2 regions of the Streptomyces sp. NPDC004284 genome follow, and region 2 is predicted to be linked to the other one. Evidence: predicted binding sites of a transcription regulator. Region 2 holds the regulator's gene; the other holds the start of a gene.
The links. The regulator HspR, encoded in region 2, represses chaperone genes until heat shock. The targets are predictions, from matches to a motif close to TTGAGNNNNNNNNNCTCAA.
Positions count from the first base shown of each region.

Region 1 (6,132 bases), on a different contig from region 2:
GACCAATGCGACGCTCTAGCGCGGCCGCCCGGAATTCAACTTCCGTGCGCCCAGCGCGCGTTGCTCGTCCCGTACTCCCCCACGCACGAGAGAGAGCCCCCGCATGCCCTCCTACCGCCGCACCGCCACCGTCGCCGCCTCCGTCCTGTCAGCCACCGCGCTCGTCGGCCTCACCCCCACGGCGGCCGGTGCCCACGGGGCCGTCTTCAACCCCGTCAGCCGGGTGGTGGCCTGTTACGCCGAGGGCCCCGAGACGCCCAAGTCGCAGGTGTGCAAGGACCTCGTCGCCGACTCCGGCACCCAGCCGCTCTACGACTGGAACGAGGTCAACATCGCCAACGCCGACGGCCGGCACCAGGCCCTCATCCCGGACGGCAAGCTCTGCTCGGCCAACCGCGAGAAGTACCGGGCCCTGGACTGGGCGCGCACCGACTGGCCGGCGACGGCCGTCGCCGCCGGCTCCTTCGACTTCAAGATCCGGGTGACGGCCGCGCACTCGGGCACCATGACCGTCTACATCACCAAGCCCGGCTTCGACCCGACCCAGCCCCTGAAGTGGTCCGACCTGGACCCGGCCCCCGTCGCCGTCTACAACACCACCCGCACCGCGACCGACGGCTACTACAACTTCACGGGGCAGCTGCCGGCCCGCACCGGCCGCCACATCATCTACAAGATCTGGCAGCGCAACGACAGCCCCGAGGCCTTCTACAGCTGCTCGGACGTCACCTTCGGCGGGGCGGCGACCGCGACGAAGACCCAGGCCCAGCCCCAGGCGCCGACCGAGGCGAAGATCGCGGAGGGCGCGGCGCTCTCCACCGTGAGCCACGCGGGCCATGGCGGCGACGAGCAGCCCCCGGCCCTCTCCGCCGAGACCGCCGAGGCCCCCTCCTCGCCGCTCCCGATGGCCCTCGCGGGCGCGGGCGCCCTCGCCGCCTTCGCCGGCGGCAGCCTGCTCCTGGGCCGCCGCCGCAACTCCTCCGCCTCCTAGGCCTCCCCGCCTAGGAGGGGGAGGCACCGAGCGGGAAGAGGGCGGTGAGCCGGGGTATCGCCAACCCCTCCGGCCGAGACCCCCGGGGCTGCTCGCCCTCTTCCCACTCCCCCGCCGCCTCCGCGGCGTCCTCCGCCTCCTCGACGGCGTCGAGGAACTCCTCGCCGTCGTCGTCCTCCTGGCCCGTCAGCTCGTCCCACGCGTCCTGGGCGACGTAGTCGAGCTCCTCCCACTCGGGCCACTCGTCCTCGTCCCACTCGTCGTGGTGCCGGCCCACGAGCGCCCGTACCCCCGGCAGGTCGGCCAGCGCGTCCGGGTCGGCGAGGACCGACTCGTACGCCTTCCGTCCCTGGCCCACGAGCCAGAGCGTGAAGTAGTGGAAGCCGTCGTCGGTGCAGGCGCCGCCCTCGATCCGGTTCGCCGCCGCCCCTATCGCGCGCGTGTCGGCGCGCTCGGTCGCCCTCTCCAGCCGCACCTGGAACTCCACGCTCTCGGCCGCCGGACGCCGGAGCAAGTCCGCCCGCAGCCATTCCAGTCGCTCGTCCCGGTCACCGGTCCGGCGGCCCAACTCGTCGATGAGAGCCCAGAAGGCGTCGTCGTTCATGCGTACGAGCATGCCAGCCCCGGCTGACATCCGGGTAACGAGATCCGAACGCGCGGGAGCGGGGTGCCGGACCGGCACCCCGCTCCCGCGGACGGGGAGTTACGCGGCCACGTCCACCGGCACCACCGCCGGGGCGAGGGCGATCTCCAGGACCTGGCGGACGTCCGTCACCGGGTGGACCTCCAGCTTCTCCAGGATCTCGGCCGGGACGTCGTCCAGGTCGGCCTCGTTCCGCTTGGGGATCACGACCGTCGTGATCCCCGCCCGGTGCGCGGCGAGGAGCTTCTGCTTCACGCCGCCGATCGGCAGCACCCGGCCGGTGAGGGAGACCTCGCCGGTCATGGCCACGTCCGTACGGACCAGCCGACCGCTCAGCAGGGAGGCGAGGGCGGTCGTCATGGTGATGCCCGCGCTCGGCCCGTCCTTGGGCACCGCGCCCGCCGGGAAGTGGATGTGCACGCCCCGGTCCTTGAGGCCGGTGACGGGCAGCTCCAGCTCCGCGCCGTGCGAGCGGAGGAAGGAGAGCGCGATCTGCGCCGACTCCTTCATCACGTCGCCCAGCTGACCGGTGAGGGTCAGCCCGGCGGCGCCCGTCTCCGGGTCGGCGAGGGACGCCTCCACGAAGAGGACGTCGCCGCCCGCGCCGGTCACGGCGAGCCCGGTGGCGACACCCGGCACGGCCGTCCGCCGCTCCGCCGGGTCCTGCGCCGACTCCGGCACGTGGTGCGGACGCCCGATGAGCTCCCGCAGATCGTCCGGTCCGACCGTGAACGGCAGCTCGCGGTCGCCCAGTTCGTGCTGGGCCGCGACCTTCCGCAGCAGCCGGGCGATCGACCGCTCCAGGGTGCGGACGCCGGCCTCGCGGGTGTACTCGCCGGCCAGCTTCCGCAGCGCGGACTCCTCCAGGACGACCTCGCCGGCCTCCAGACCGGCCCGCTCCAGCTGGCGCGGAAGCAGGTGGTCACGGGCGATGACGACCTTCTCGTCCTCCGTGTAGCCGTCGAGGCGCACCAGCTCCATGCGGTCGAGGAGCGCCTCGGGAATGGCTTCGAGGACGTTGGCCGTGGCGAGGAAGACGACGTCGGAGAGGTCGAGTTCGACCTCCAGGTAGTGGTCGCGGAAGGTGTGGTTCTGCGCGGGGTCGAGGACTTCGAGGAGCGCCGCCGCGGGGTCGCCGCGGAAGTCGGAGCCGACCTTGTCGATCTCGTCGAGCAGGACCACCGGGTTCATGGACCCGGCCTCCTTGACGGCCCGGACGATCCGGCCGGGCAGGGCGCCGACGTACGTCCGCCGGTGACCGCGGATCTCCGCCTCGTCCCGTACGCCGCCGAGGGCGACCCGGACGAACTTCCGGCCCATCGCGTGCGCGACGGACTCGCCGAGCGAGGTCTTGCCGACGCCGGGCGGTCCGACCAGGGCGAGGACGGCGCCGCCACGGCGGCCGCCGACCACGCCGAGACCGCGGTCGGAGCGCCGCTTGCGCACCGCCAGGTACTCGGTGATCCGCTCCTTCACGTCGTCGAGGCCCGCGTGCTCCGCGTCCAGGACCGCGCGGGCGCCCCGGATGTCGTACCGGTCCTCGGTCCGCTCGTTCCACGGCAGTTCGAGGACGGTGTCGAGCCAGGTGCGGATCCAGGAGCCCTCGGGGGACTGGTCGCTGGACCGCTCCAGCTTCTCGACCTCCTTGAGGGCGGCCTCCCGCACCTTCTCGGGCAGGTCGGCGGCCTCCACGCGGGCGCGGTAGTCGTCGGACTCGTCGCCCTCGGTCTCGCCGTTGAGGTCGCGGAGCTCCTTGCGGACGGCTTCGAGCTGGCGGCGGAGCAGGAACTCGCGCTGCTGCTTGTCGACGCCCTCCTGGACGTCCTTGGCGATGCTCTCGGCGACGTCCTGCTCGGCGAGGTGCTCGCGGAGCTGGGCGGTGGCGAGCCTGAGGCGGGCGACCGGGTCGGCGGTCTCCAGGAGTTCGACCTTCTGCTCGACGCTGAGGAAGGGCGAGTACCCGGAGTTGTCGGCGAGGGCGCCGACGCCGTCGATCTGCTGGACGCGGTCGACGACCTGCCAGGCGCCGCGCTTCTTGAGCCAGCTGGTGGCCAGCGCCTTGTACTCCTTGACCAGTTCGGTCACGGAGCCGGGCAGCGGGTCGGGCAGGGTCTCCTCGACGGTGCTGCCCTCGACCCACAGGGCGGCGCCGGGGCCGGTCGTGCCGGCGCCGATGCGGACGCGGCCGAGGCCGCGGATGAGCGCGCCGGGGTCGCCGTCGGACAGGCGTCCGACCTGCTCGACGATGCCCAGGACGCCGGTGCCGGCGTAGGTCCCGTCGATCCGCGGCACGAGGAGCACGCGGGGCTTGCCCGCGCCGCCGCGGGCGGCGGCCTGGGCGGCCTCGACGGCGGCCCGTACATCGTTCTCGGACAGGTCCAGCGGCACCACCATTCCGGGCAGCACGACCTCGTCGTCGAGCGGCAGCACAGGCAGAGTGAGCGGCACGGACGCCTTGGACTCAGAAGCCATGATCTCCCCTTCGGCAGTCAAGTTGAGCTATACGCACTCAATGCTTGTGAGCCCGGGGATGTTCCCGGACGTCCGTTCGCTCTGAGCGATCACTCGCACACGCGCCCGCGTGGAGCCGATGTAATGCCTCCATGGATATAGCAGCCATTACAGCAGCGTGGGTGGCGGGCTGGACCGTCTCCCGGGGCACCCCGCCCGCCGTCGCCGAGCCCTGGGGCCACCGGATCGACGTCGGCCTGCCCCGGCACGTCGTACGGCACGTCCTGCCCGCCCCCGACGCGGCCTCCGTCGGCGCGCTCTGCGCCCGGCTGACCACGCCGTACAGCTGGCTCAAGGTGATGGCGGCCCCGGAAGACGTCGAGCCGTGGATCACCGAGGGCTGGACCGTCCCCGACGACCCGGGCTTCATGATGGTCAAGCCGCTGGACCCCGGCGCCCGCCCCGCACCGCCCGAGGGGTACGCCAGGACCACCGAGGTCGAGGACGGTGTCGTCCGGGTCCGGATCCTCGCCCCGGACGGCGCCCTCGCCGCCCAGGGCCGGATCGCCCCGACCGGCTCCACCGCCGTCGCCGACCAGATCGAGACCGACCCCGCACACCGGCGCCGCGGCCTCGGCACGAACGTCATGCGCACCCTGGAGGCCGCCGCCGCCCAGGCGGGCGCCGCCACCGGAGTCCTCGCGGCGACCACGGACGGCCTCGCCCTGTACGACTCGCTCGGCTGGCGCCACCGGGGCCCGGTCACCGGGATCGTACGGACGGGACCGGAAGGCCGCTGAGGAGTGGAATCCCGGCCGTCCGGCTGCGCGCGGGGCCCGGGACGGGGCATGCTCGACCCATGGTGCGAGACGTACGGGGTACGTGGACGTGGTGCGGGACCCTGCTGCTCGCGGGGGCCCTGGCCGGCGGCCTGAGCGGCTGCGGCCCCGGGGTGCCGTCCGCGCCCGGCGGATCGCCGTCGAGCGTGAGCGCGCCGGCCCTGCCGAGCCCCACGACCGAGCCCGCCACGCCCTCCGCGGAGCCCCGACCGACGGAGGTCCTCGTCGAGGTCGTCGTCGACGGCGGCCTCGCCGGCGTCCACAACCAGCTCGTCGTCCACTACGACGGCAGCTGGACCAGCCGCTCCGGCGACAAGCCGCCCCGGACCGGCCGGCAGACCCCCGCCGAGGCCGCCGAACTGCGGGCGGCCCTGGAGGACCCCGCCTTCGCCCTCGTCCCGGAGCGCCCGACGGGCAGCCCGATCCCCGACGGCTTCCAGTACCACCTGACCTACCGCCACCGCCTCGTCGTCGCGGACGACGGCGAACGCCCGCCCGCCCTCCAGCGCGTCTTCGCCGCCCTGCCGGAGGGCGGCCCGCCGACGAACCCCTGAGCGCGCCCGGGAGACGGCCCGCAGACGAACCCCTGAACGCGTGAACCGGGGGACGGCCCGCCGACGAACCCTGAGCGCGTGAACCGGGAGACGGCCTCCCGGCGATAGAGAGGGCGTGAGACTGTTGCGCCCCGCAGGGGGAGGCCCCTCCGGGGGCGACGAGGACGACGACGCGGCGCTGCTGCGCGCGGTCGCCCGGGGGGACACCGAGGCGCTGGCCGTGCTCTACGACCGGCACGCCGGATGGCTGTACGCCCGGCTGGCCCGGCGCTGCCCGGACGAGGAGACCGTACGGGAGGTCCTCCAGGACACCTTCGTCACGGTCTGGCGCTCGGCCGGCGGCCACCGGGGCCGGGGCGAGGCCGGCGGCTGGCTCTGGGTGATCGCCGCCCGGCGCCTGGTGGACGCGCGGCGGGCCGGCGCCCGCGCCGAACGCGCCGCCGCCCGGCCCGTGGAACCACCCGTCCCCGCGCCCTCCGCCGAGGACCGGGTGCTCGCGGGCCTGGAGTACGGGGAGGTCGGCGCCGCCCTCGACCGGATCTCGCCCGAGCTCGCCGAGGTGCTCCGGGCCACCGTCGTCGACGGGCTGACCACCCGCGAGACCGCCCGGCTCCTCGGCATACCCGAAGGCACCGTCAAGACCCGCGCCCAACG
Region 1 covers NZ_JBIAMJ010000001.1:702,369-708,500, reverse strand. The annotation lists gene ACFYUS_RS03305 (lytic polysaccharide monooxygenase) at 104-991, shown strand; gene ACFYUS_RS03300 (DUF4240 domain-containing protein) at 1,002-1,595, opposite strand; gene lon (endopeptidase La) at 1,695-4,106, opposite strand; gene ACFYUS_RS03290 (GNAT family N-acetyltransferase) at 4,238-4,885, shown strand; gene ACFYUS_RS03285 (hypothetical protein) at 4,945-5,478, shown strand; gene ACFYUS_RS03280 (RNA polymerase sigma factor) at 5,594-6,132, shown strand, end outside.
Region 1: a site for HspR is predicted at 4,129-4,147, ahead of lon (endopeptidase La). Genes of this name have one in related genera too.

Region 2 (6,132 bases):
ACGGAGAGCCGGCGCCGGCCCTCGCCCGCGCACTCGCGGTGGGTCGGGGTCAGCGGGCACGGGCCGACGAGCGACATCCGGCCCGTGACCACGTGGAGCAGGAGCGGCAGCGCGGCCAGCGGACTCCTCGTGCGGAAGGTCAGCATCGTGAAGGGCCGCCCCGCCAGGCCGGCCACCGTCCGGCGGCGCAGGACCGGGCCGCTCCCGCCGAGGGTGACGGACAGGGCGGTCCAGGCGATCAGGGGCGCGAGCGCGAGGAGCAGGGCGAGCCCGCCCGCCACGTCGAACGCGCGCTTCGCCGTCATGCGCTCACACCCTTCGGCGGGAACCCTGGGGCGGGAACCCTGGGACGGGGATCCCGGGGCTGGTGATCCCGGGACGGGAACCCCGGGACGGGAATCCTCGGACATGTCCTGACTATGTCCGGACCCTCTCATGCGAACCTGGTCAAATGGGGGAACGGCACGCCGGTTGAGCGCCCGGGCCGACGAAGAGTTGAGTCGGCTCGACTCAGGTCTGTTGACGCGGGCGGCCTCCTCGTGCATCCTTGAGTCAGTTCCACTCAAGTCAGTCAGCTGGAGGAATCGAAATGGCACGTGCGGTCGGCATCGACCTGGGCACGACTAACTCCGTCGTCAGCGTTCTCGAAGGCGGCGAGCCCACCGTCATCACCAACGCCGAGGGCGCCAGGACCACGCCGTCCGTCGTCGCCTTCGCGAAGAACGGCGAGGTGCTCGTCGGCGAGGTGGCCAAGCGTCAGGCCGTCACCAACGTCGACAGGACCATCCGGTCGGTCAAGCGCCACATGGGCACCGACTGGAAGATCGACATCGACGGCAAGAGCTTCAACCCGCAGCAGATGAGCGCCTTCATCCTGCAGAAGCTCAAGCGCGACGCCGAGGCGTACCTGGGCGAGAAGGTCGTCGACGCGGTCATCACCGTCCCGGCGTACTTCAACGACTCCGAGCGTCAGGCCACCAAGGAGGCCGGTGAGATCGCGGGCCTCAACGTCCTGCGCATCGTCAACGAGCCGACCGCGGCCGCCCTGGCCTACGGCCTCGACAAGGACGACCAGACGATCCTCGTCTTCGACCTCGGTGGCGGCACCTTCGACGTGTCCCTCCTGGAGATCGGCGACGGCGTCGTCGAGGTGAAGGCCACCAACGGTGACAACCACCTCGGTGGTGACGACTGGGACCAGCGCGTCGTCGACTACCTGGTGACGCAGTTCCAGAACGGCCACGGCGTGGACCTGGCCAAGGACAAGATGGCTCTCCAGCGTCTCCGCGAGGCCGCGGAGAAGGCGAAGATCGAGCTCTCGTCCTCGACCGAGACCACGATCAACCTGCCCTACATCACGGCCTCCGCCGAGGGCCCGCTGCACCTGGACGAGAAGCTCACGCGCGCCCAGTTCCAGCAGCTCACCTCCGACCTGCTCGACCGCTGCAAGGTGCCGTTCCACAACGTCATCAAGGACGCGGGCATCGCCCTCAAGGAGATCGACCACGTCGTTCTCGTCGGTGGCTCGACCCGCATGCCGGCCGTCGCCGAGCTCGTCAAGGAGCTGACCGGCGGTCAGGACGCCAACAAGGGCGTGAACCCGGACGAGGTCGTCGCCATCGGCGCCGCGCTCCAGGCCGGTGTCCTCAAGGGCGAGGTCAAGGACGTCCTGCTCCTCGACGTGACCCCGCTGTCCCTCGGCATCGAGACCAAGGGCGGCATCATGACCAAGCTCATCGAGCGCAACACCACGATCCCGACCAAGCGGTCCGAGATCTTCACGACGGCCGAGGACAACCAGCCGTCCGTGCAGATCCAGGTCTACCAGGGCGAGCGCGAGATCGCGGCGTACAACAAGAAGCTCGGCATGTTCGAGCTGACCGGTCTGCCGCCGGCCCCGCGTGGCGTCCCGCAGATCGAGGTCGCCTTCGACATCGACGCCAACGGCATCATGCACGTGACCGCGAAGGACCTGGGCACGGGCAAGGAGCAGAAGATGACCGTCACCGGCGGCTCCTCGCTGCCGAAGGACGAGGTCGACCGGATGCGCCAGGAGGCCGAGCAGTACGCGGACGAGGACCACCGTCGCCGCGAGGCCGCCGAGACCCGCAACCAGGGTGAGCAGCTCGTCTACCAGACCGAGAAGTTCATCAAGGACAACGAGGACAAGCTCCCCGGTGACGTCAAGAGCGAGGTCGAGGCCGCGCTCGGCGAGCTGAAGGAGAAGCTCAAGGGCGAGGACACCGCCGAGATCCGCACCGCCACCGAGAAGGTCGCGGCCGTCTCGCAGAAGCTCGGCCAGGCGCTGTACGCCGACGCCCCGGGCGCTGCCGGTGCCGCGGGCGCCGAGGCCCCGAAGGCCGACGACGACGTCGTCGACGCCGAGATCGTGGACGACGAGAAGGGCGGCCAGGCGTGACCGAGGAGACCCCGGGCTTCGAGGAGAAGTCCGACGTCCCCTCCGGCGCCACCGCTGACGACGCCGCCGAGACCGTCGAGACCTCCGAGGAGGACTCGACGGCCCCGGCCGGGGACGCTACGGATGTAGCCCTCCTGGCGCAGCTGGACCAGGCCCGCACGGCGCTCACCGAGCGCACGGGCGACCTCCAGCGGCTCCAGGCCGAGTACCAGAACTACCGCCGCCGCGTGGAGCGGGACCGGGTCACGGTCAAGGAGATCGCCGTCGCGAGCCTCCTGTCCGAGCTCCTGCCCGTCCTCGACGACGTCGGCCGGGCCCGGGACCACGGCGAGCTCGTGGGCGGGTTCAAGTCGGTGGCCGAATCGCTGGAGACCGTCGTCGCCAAGATGGGTCTGCAGCAGTTCGGCAAGGAGGGCGAGCCCTTCGACCCGACGATCCACGAGGCCCTGATGCACTCGTACGCGCCGGACGTCACCGAGACGACCTGCGTGGCGATCCTGCAGCCGGGGTACCGGATCGGCGAGCGGACCATCCGGCCCGCCCGCGTGGCCGTCGCCGAGCCCCAGCCCGGGGCGCAGGGCAAGGCCGAGGAGTCGGAAGACCCCGGCAAGTCCGACAAGTCCGAGAAGGACAGCGAGTAACAGCCGTACCCGTGCGCGGGAGGAGGGACGTCGATGAGCACGAAGGACTTCGTCGAGAAGGACTACTACAAGGTTCTCGGCGTCCCCAAGGACGCCACCGAGGCCGAGATCAAGAAGGCGTACCGGAAGCTCGCCCGCGAGAACCATCCGGACGCCAACAAGGGTGACGCGAGCGCCGAGGCGCGCTTCAAGGAGATCTCCGAGGCGAACGACGTCATCGGCGACCCCAAGAAGCGCAAGGAGTACGACGACGCCCGCGCCCTCTTCGGGAACGGCGGCTTCCGTGCCGGCGGCCCCGGAGGCGGCGGATCGTTCAACTTCGACCTGGGCGACCTCTTCGGGGGCGCCCAGGGCGGGGCCGGCGGCTTCGGCGGCGGCGGAGGCATCGGCGACGTCTTCGGCGGCCTGTTCAACCGCGGCGGGGGAGCGGGCACCCGCACCCAGCCGCGGCGAGGCCAGGACATCGAGTCCGAGGTGACGCTCAGCTTCACCGAGGCCATCGAGGGCGCGACCGTACCGCTGCGGATGTCCAGCCAGCAGCCGTGCACGGCGTGCTCCGGGACCGGCGACAAGAACGGCACGCCCCGCGTGTGCCCGACCTGCGTCGGCACCGGGCAGGTCTCGCGCGGCAGCGGCGGCGGCTTCTCGCTCACCGACCCCTGCGTGGACTGCAAGGGCCGCGGCCTCATCGCCGAGAACCCCTGCGAGGTCTGCAAGGGCAGCGGGCGGGCCAAGTCCTCCCGCACCATGCAGGTCCGCATCCCGGCGGGCGTCAGCGACAACCAGAAGATCCGTCTCCGCGGCAAGGGAGCGCCGGGCGAGCGCGGCGGGCAGCACGGCGACCTGTACGTCGTCGTGCACGTCGACGAGCACCCGGTCTTCGGCCGCAAGGACGACAACCTCACCGTCACCGTGCCGGTCTCCTTCTCGGAGGCGGCGCTCGGCGGCGAGATCAAGGTCCCGACCCTCGGTGGCCCCGCGGTCACCCTCAAGCTGCCCCCGGGCACCCCGAACGGCCGGACCATGCGCGCCCGGGGCAAGGGCGCGGTCCGCAAGGACGGCACGCGCGGCGACCTCCTCGTGACGGTCGAGGTGGCGGTGCCGAAGGAACTGGACGACAAGGCGCGCGAGGCCCTGGAGAACTTCCGCGAGGCGACCGCCTCCGAGGACCCGAGGGCCGAGCTGTTCCAGGCGGCGAAGGGAGCGTGACCCGATGAGACGCAATCCGTACGAGCTGACCGACGAGTCGCCGGTGTACGTCATCTCGGTGGCGGCCCAGCTCTCCGGTCTGCATCCGCAGACCCTGCGGCAGTACGACCGGCTCGGTCTGGTCTCCCCGGACCGCACGGCGGGCCGCGGGCGGCGCTACTCGGCCCGTGACATCGAGCTGCTCCGCCAGGTGCAGCAGCTGTCGCAGGACGAGGGCATCAACCTGGCCGGGATCAAGCGGATCATCGAACTGGAGAACCAGGTCGCGGCGCTCCAGGCACGGGTGTCCGAGCTGTCGGCGGCGGTCGAGGGCGCGGCGGCGACGCTGCGCCAGCGCGAGGCCCAGGTGCACGCCTCGTACCGCCGGGACCTGGTGCCGTACACCGATGTGCAGCAGGCGAGCGCCCTCGTGGTGTGGCGCCCGAAGCGCGGCGAGTAGCCCTCCGCCCCTGTCTCCGTCCGGAAGAGGCCCCCTCCACCAGCGGGTGGAGGGGGCCTCTTTCAGTTGTCCCGTTCGAGGATGCCGGACTGGGCGATCAGATAGCCGAGCTGTGCCCGGCTCCCGCTGCCGAGGGCGGCGGCGAGCTTGGCGATGTGCGCCCGGCAGGTCCGTACGTTCATCCCGAGCCGGCGGGCGATGGCCTCGTCGACGTGCCCCTCGACGAGGAGCCTGGCGATGGACCGCTGGACGCCGCCGATGCCGTCGGTCTTGATGTCGTACGGGATCTCCTCCCGGATCGGCACCGCCAGCTGCCAGAACTGGTCGAAGACGCCGCAGAGGTAGGCCACCAGGCCGGGGTGGCGCAGCTCCAGGGCCACCTGGCGGTCGCTGCGGGCCGGGATGAAGGCGACCTCGCGGTCGACGATGATCAGCCGGTCGATGATCTCCTCGAGGGTGCGGACCTGGACCTCGGGGCCGACGTGCTCCAGATAGGTCAGGGTGAGCTCGGTGTGGCGCGCGGTGTGCTGGTAGAGCGTGCGCATGGTGATGCCGCGGCCGAGCAGGGGGGAGACGCGGTCGAGGGCCTCGCTGAGGGCCTGCGCGGGGCGGCCGCCGCCCGGCTGGACGGTGAGGAGCTCGCTGCGGCAGTTGGCCACGACGCGGTCGAGGGTCGAGTTGATGCGGTCGATGCCTTCGAGGACGTTGATGGCGTGTGTGGCGGGGGAGTCGTGGGCGCTGATGGCCATGAACGGCTCGAAGGCGTCGGACAGCGCGACGGTGCGCCGCCGGCGGTCGAGGATCTCCCGTTCGATCGGCTGGAGCAGCTGGGCGAGCGCGGCGGAGGGGGGGACCGGGCGCAGCCACTGCGCGTCGTCCGGGTCGGGGTGGAGCAGCGCGAGGTCGAGGAGGCAGGGTGCCTCGACCGCCTCTGACCGGGCTATTCGCCCGGCGCGCAGAGCGGCCGCGTACAGCTCGGAGCCCGCTTCGCACAGTTCCGCATGCGAATGTGGGTGACCTGTTTCGTCCGCTTGTTTCCGCATATGAACACCCCCAGGCTCCTGCATCTCAGGAACATGATGCCTGGGTTTGGTGGTGCAGGCGCAGAGAGTAAGCCATCGTCTTACCTGCGGGGGTTGGAAACAGACGTTGCCTTCAAGTGAGGTTGCTCGGTGATGATGAAGAAGCTCATACGCGCGGCGGCCGGATTCGCCTTCATCGCGGCCGCCACGGTGGGCGCGGGAGTGGCCCTCGACCCGGGTTGGCACTCGGAGCCGGCGCACGTGCAGGCCGCTCCGCTCGACCCGGGCTGGCACTTCGCGGCCCCCACCGTGGTGGACGACCCGGGCTGGAGCGTGGCTCCCGCACAGGACCCCGGCTGGAGCTAGCCAGGGCCATGAATGTTCCCGATGATCCCAGGTTCC
Region 2 covers NZ_JBIAMJ010000005.1:42,884-49,015, reverse strand. The annotation lists gene ACFYUS_RS14960 (sugar transferase) at 1-305, opposite strand, end outside; gene dnaK (molecular chaperone DnaK) at 590-2,419, shown strand; gene grpE (nucleotide exchange factor GrpE) at 2,416-3,060, shown strand; gene dnaJ (molecular chaperone DnaJ) at 3,094-4,269, shown strand; gene ACFYUS_RS14940 (heat shock protein transcriptional repressor HspR) at 4,274-4,708, shown strand; gene ACFYUS_RS14935 (helix-turn-helix transcriptional regulator) at 4,771-5,751, opposite strand; gene ACFYUS_RS14930 (hypothetical protein) at 5,884-6,096, shown strand; gene ACFYUS_RS14925 ((2Fe-2S)-binding protein) at 6,105-6,132, shown strand, end outside.